Regions from separate parts of the Nitrospira sp. Nam80 genome, predicted to be linked through region 1. Evidence: riboswitches for the same ligand, from Rfam matches in the RefSeq annotation. Region 1 holds a riboswitch; the other holds the start of a gene.
What was found. Region 1 has a riboswitch for cobalamin ahead of ACWGXE_RS10780 (TonB-dependent receptor). Riboswitches for the same ligand answer to the same signal wherever they lie in the genome.

Region 1 (3,130 bases):
GTCATCGGCCCCAATGGGTCGGGGAAAAGCACGTTTCTGAAGCTCCTGGCCGGGATCCTCGTTCCACCGCAGGGAACGATTTCTCTCTTTGGCCGGCCTCTCGCGGCTCTGTCGCGGACCACGATTGGCAAGATGTTGGCGTATGTGCCGCAAGAGTTTCAGGCAACCTTTCCCTTTACGGTCCGAGATATCGTTCTCATGGGACGCTATCCGCATAGAAACACCGGCTTGTGGGACCTCTGGGGCTGGGAGGGAAAGGACGACTATGCCGCCGCCGATCATGCGATGGACCGGCTCAACGTTCTCCACCTGGCCGAAAAGTCGATCATCGCCCTGTCCGGTGGCGAGCGGCAGCGCGTGCTGATCGCTCGGGCGCTGGCGCAGGAAGCAGAAATCCTGTTGCTCGATGAGCCGACGGCGTTCCTTGACCTGAACTATCAGCTCGAAATCAGCCGCATTCTCTCCACTCTGGTTCAGGACCGGAACCTGACGATCATCCTTGTCTCGCACGATCTGAACTTAGCGAGCCAGTATTGCGACCGACTGCTGTTGTTGGACCAAGGCCGGCTGGCGGCCATGGATCATCCGGCCATGGTACTCCGCGCGGAGGTACTTGAGCCGGTCTACGGGTGCCGGATGTTGATCGATTGTCATCCCGAGACCGGCCTCCCGCGAGTGAGTTTGCCGGGCCGGGCGACATCCTGAGTCGCATTATTCATGACGGTTCGTCACGTACCTGCGGAGACGCTAGGCGAGATGGGCGCGTGGAGATGCAAGGGCCCCGAAGCATACTCCCAAATGGTGGATGTTGAGGGGCGCACGGCGCGAGGAAGAACGAGCGCCACGTTTGTGCGCGCCAGCGAGACGGTGAGCTGGCTGGAGCCACCGAGCGGCGAGCCCGCCCGCCATACCAAGCTTCGCTTGACCCGCCGCGTTCGATCAAATCGCGGCGGAGAGGTTTTTTGCCACCGGCTTCACGGCCAGGCTTGTCGTAGCGGCGTATCCGCAGTTGCAGTAGAAGCGATCATGAATGTAGAAGCGATCATGAATAATGCGGGCTAAGTCAATGCCGATTCGCCGCGCTTGCCGAAAGATCAGGTACCGGTCTCTCGGCGTATCAATGGGGATTGGGGTACCGCCTTCTAACCGACAAGGGAGTATGTAAAGGAACGTTCACGAATCGGGGAAGATGGTGTGAAGCCATCACGGTGCCGCCACTGTAAGCGGGAAGTAACTCTGCACAGGCCACTGGTATGGATCGTGGGGCGTGAGGGCGTAAGCGTGAGGAGTTTGTTTGCTTACGACGACCTTCACGCCTAACAGGTCCACTGGGAAGGCGCAGAGGACGCGTTGATCCGCAAGTCAGGAGATCCGGTTGTCGAACTTATTCCATTCAGCCCTTCGAGCGAAAGGGACAATGGGCCGTGAAACCACGATGGACCAGCCTGTATCCGTGCGCGATCATCGCCCTGGGTTTTCTTCTCCAGGCCGTTCCTGCCGACGCGCGGGAAGATGAGACGATCGAAGCCAAAGAAGTGGTCGTGACCAGCACGAGACTTCCCGATTCGCCGGTCAACGCCAGAGAGCTGCCCGCCAAAATCAGCATCATCACGTCCGAGGACATCAAAAAGACCGGCGCCAAATCCATTCAGGAAGCCGTCCAGTGGGCGACCGGCATCGTGATGTATGATCAAGTCGGCAATGCCTTCCAACAGACGATCGACTTGCGCGGCTTCAACGGACAACCGGTCCCCTCCACCATGGTGTTCGTCGACGGCCAGCGGATGAACGAGCCGGATTTCAACACGGTCAACTTTGATCTCATTCCGCTCGAATCAATCGAGCGGATCGAAATTCTGCCGGGCAACGCCGCAATCTACGGGAAAAACGCTCTCGGCGGCGTCATCAACATCGTCACCAAGCGGGGGGCGGAAAAGCGGCAGGTGACCGGCGAAACTATGTTCGGCAGCTTTAATCGCGAACGCTACAACGTGACCGCCAGCGGGCCGATCGGCAAATTTGATTACTTTGCCAGCTTCACCCGAGAGACCGAAAACGGCTTTCGCGACCAGTCCGACGCGCGCCTCTCTCGATTCTTCAGCAAGATCGGATACCAACCGACCGACGGCACGGATCTCTCCATTTCATATACCTATGTCACCGACCATCTCTTGCAAGCGGGCTCCCTGCCGCTGAGCCTGGCCGCCTTCGATCGCAAGGCGAACTTCACGCCCGGCGATTTTGACGACAAGGAAACGAACGTCGTTCGGTTTGTGGGGCGCCAGGCGCTGCCATTCGGGTTCGCCCTAAATGTCAACGCCTTCTATCGCCATCTGAATCAACAGCTCTTCACGGTCGGGCAAACCTCGATCAGCAATCGGCTGACAAAAACGGAATCTAAAGGCGCGACGGCTCAATTGACGCAGGAGTCCGCGCCGTTGGGGTTTCGCAATCAGCTCGTGCTCGGAGGGGAGTACCAGCGGAATGACTTCGGAAATCGGCTGGCCGCCACGATTATCGGGTTCCCCGGCGTCTTTCCCAATGTCGATTCCACCAACGAAGACAGCACCGGACTCTATGTTCAAGATACGGTGCATCTCACGCCACGCCTTATCCTGACCGGCGGCGCCCGCTATGATCACGATCAAATCGGTTTCGGCGATAATATCACGCCGGCCAATGACGGAGCCCGGCGATTCAATCGTACGACCGCGCGAGGAGGGCTCACCTATCTGGTGACGCCGGCCACGAGCGTCTATTTCAACTATACCGAAGGATTTCGCGTGCCGACGTTCCAGGAGCTGTTTGCGCTCGCGTCGTTCGGCTCCAATCCGAACTTGAAGCCGGTCAAGACGCGCAATTATGAGATCGGGGCAAAGACGGCCCTCGGCACATGGGGGGAGGCGGCCCTGGGACTGTTTCAGATCGACACTCGCGACGAGATTCTTTTTACGTGCCAACTCTGCGATTTCAGTTTCGGCGACGGCCAGAACCGGAACGTCGATAAGACGCGGCGCCGGGGCGTCGAGGGAACGGTGAAGGCACGTCTGAACCAATACTTGGAAGGGATCATCAATTACACCTATACTCAGGCGGAATATCGGACGGCGTTCAATCTGGCCTCCACCCG
Region 2 (3,130 bases), 2.0 Mb from region 1:
CGGGAAGCAAGACCCGATTATCGGCGCCGAGTACAAGCCGGACCGCGTGGGGAACGACCATGCCGACAAATCCGATCATGCCGCTGAGTGACACCACCGCGCCGGTGATGAGAGCGGTCAGGATAAAAAGCCGCCGCGTCACCGATCTTGTGGAGACCCCGAGTGTACCGGCCACTTCTTCACCCAACGCCATCATGTTGAGCCCCCGGCTCTCCCGCATCAATAACAGTAAACCTCCGATGAGGTACAGCGACACGGCCGTCAAGCCGTGAGTTCCGTCCCCTGTAAGCGAGCCCATCAGCCAGGCCATCATGCCGAACGAGCGATTCGGTTCCATAATCGACGTGAGGAACATGATCAAGGCGCTGAAGATCGCGTTCAAGATCACGCCTGCCAGCAAGAGGCTATGCACCGACAAGTGACCGCGATGGGCCGCTAGGCCATAGACAATTCCGAGAGACAGCAATCCTCCGACGAATCCGCAGAGAGGAAGCGTCGTGACGGCAACCATGGACGTGCCGATGCCGAACAGCACGGCCAGGGACGTTCCAAGCGCCGCGCCGCTGGAGACCCCCAAGACATAGGGATCGGCCAGCGGATTTCGCATGAGAGCCTGCAATGTCACGCCGACTCCCGCCAAACTGGCTCCGACCAGAAAACCCAGGAACACGCGCGGCAGGCGGACCTGAAAAAGAATGACGCCGGTTGTGCCGATGGTTCGAACGGTCCACTCGTCTTCCGCCGCGGCTCGCTGCAGCGCCTGCACCACTTCCGTCGCCTGGATGTGCTGCGCCCCGAATTGGAGGCATACGGCAAGTCCGGCGACAGAAGAGAGGCCGAGGAAGAACAACACGCGTCGAGCCCGCATGGCGGGACGACCGGATTCACATCCACCCCCTGAACGAGCCGCATGCGGCACATTCCAATGGGATTGAGCTGTTCGTTCTTGCAGTAAAGGCTTTTCGTTGCTCACCGTGAGGGCCTCGATTGATCCGCCGCCGGATGAACAATACTGATCAATTCCTCCAAAGCTTCGACGATACGGGGGCCCGGACGATTGATGACATCGGACGAAACGGTATGGAGCCGGCCGGTTCGGACCGCCGTCATATCGGTCCACCGCTTCCACGCTTCCCGATCGGCGACCGGCACCGATTCCGTCTTTCCCGCAGGAAACAGCAAGATCTCGGGGTCACCCACCACCACCGTGTCCATGCCGATTCTCGGGTAAGCCGTCCCCGCAGAGGCGGCAATATTTACACCGCCGGCCCGTTCGAGCAATTCATGAATATAGCTCCCGGGCCCCACGGTTATGAGGGGCCGGCTGTTCAGCACATACAGCACACGGACAGGCCTCAGCTTCCGGACTCGCGCGTTTGCCGTCTCCATCCGTTGCCGCATGGCATTGACTACTGCCTCCGCCTGCGAAGGCCGGTTGAAGACCAGGCCGAAGAGCCGGAGATGCTGCTCGATGTCTTTCAGGGATCGCGCGCTCAGCACGAGCGTGGGGATCCTGAGTTGCTCCAGCTTCCCGACTAGCGCGGGGTGCAGGAAATCGGCAGGCGCAATCACCAGATCTGGATTCAGCGCGACGATCTGCTCAAGACTGGGGTTGGCATATCCGATTTGGGGTCGTCCGGCGGCGGCCGCCGGAAAATCGCAAAACGGCGTCACGGCCACGATCTCGCGATCAAGCCCGATGGCAAACAACATTTCGGTTATGCTGGGGGCAAGCGAAATGATGCGTGAAGGCGTAGCCGGCACGAGAACCGTTCGTGTGAGGTCGTCGGTGAATGAGCGGGACTCAGTCGCCGCCGTGGGAGGGACCCACACGAGGCCGTGAGCCGCCGGTACCAGCGGAAGGACACAAAGGTAGAGGAACAATCCGATACGGCGCAAGAACGAAGTCCTGGGGGGCTGTTGAGCCAAGACCCGGAGGACTGCACCAGGCTTTTCGTCCTCGCCTCATTCCCCACCCCACGAGGGAATAGTGGTCGCAGTCTTCGGCCAGGTCTTCTGACTTCTGGATCAACCAAGCACCCGCGTCTTCCCAATCGCGCAGGGCGACAGTGACATGCAACGGTGTTGTTCCCAGTTACAGCGGCGGGACCGTGAGGGAATTCCACCCTCTTCCCTTAACCGAAGCCTTATATGGAGGCGGACTGTAGAGGAGAGCAGGGGGTGAAGTCAAGGAAGAGAATGAGGCTGCGCGATGACACATCGCGCAGCCTTCGCACACCTAGAACAGACTCCGGCTCAATTCGCCGGAACGCGCACTTTCATTCCCCGACCTGTCATAGGCCGTGACGGCGAAGAAGTATGTCACGCCTTTGGGAAGCGTAATCGCATAAGAAGTGGCGTTGCCGGCATCAATGGTTCGCGTATACACGCCGGACGTGGTGCCCACATAAATTTTATATCCGGCCAGATCCGCCTCACTGTTGGCAGACCATGTCACCGTCGCCACGCCGTTCACCGGAGGGACTGGCGGGGGCGGCGGCGGGGGCGGCGCGACTTGGCCATTGGGATCAACCGGTGGAACTGGAGGCGGAGACGGCTGCGGTGTGGTGCCGCCGCCCGGAGTCACGGTTACGGTCAGGGGGACCGTCACAAGACGTGACAGCCCCGGGGCAGTGTCCCAGATATAGACCAAGGCGTGGTTCGTACCGACGGTAAGGTTCCCCGTGTTGATCGTGACCTGCAGTTGGTCCAATTCGGTCGTAATCGTGTTGATGCTGCCATAGCTGGGAGACAAGCTGATCCACGGAACACTGGACGTCGGTTCCCAGTTATGCGGATCGGCTCCGGTCTTCTGCAGATTTATCGTGAGCGTCGCACTCTGTCCCTTGGCCACGGTTGCAGAAAGAGCACCTGGAGACGCCGTGATATTCGATTGTAAACCGGGCGCCGTCGGGGGTACCGGTGGTGGCGACGGCGGAGCCGGAGGCGGCGATGGCGGTGCCGGCGGAGGTGGAGAAGGGGGAACCGGAGATGGTGACGGGGGCGTCGGAGGCGGTGAGATGGGAGCCGGCGGCGTAGGTGATGGAGTTCCGGCCTGCGTCACCGTCACCATGACAGGAACGGAGATAAGTCGCGATACCCCGGGAGCCGTATCCCAGATGTACACCAG

Region 2: it holds a riboswitch for cobalamin, as region 1 does, so the genes downstream of both, ACWGXE_RS20305 (ABC transporter substrate-binding protein) here and ACWGXE_RS10780 (TonB-dependent receptor) in region 1, are expected to answer to the same signal.

What each region holds. Positions count from the first base shown of each region.
Region 1 is NZ_OZ224216.1:2,293,004-2,296,133, reverse strand. Features, by position in the region: gene ACWGXE_RS10785 (ABC transporter ATP-binding protein) at 1-705, shown strand, start outside; cobalamin riboswitch at 1,148-1,393, shown strand; gene ACWGXE_RS10780 (TonB-dependent receptor) at 1,425-3,130, shown strand, end outside.
Region 2 is NZ_OZ224216.1:4,338,524-4,341,653, forward strand. Features, by position in the region: gene ACWGXE_RS20300 (FecCD family ABC transporter permease) at 1-868, opposite strand, end outside; gene ACWGXE_RS20305 (ABC transporter substrate-binding protein) at 970-1,899, opposite strand; cobalamin riboswitch at 1,990-2,158, opposite strand; gene ACWGXE_RS20310 (BACON domain-containing protein) at 2,240-3,130, opposite strand, start outside.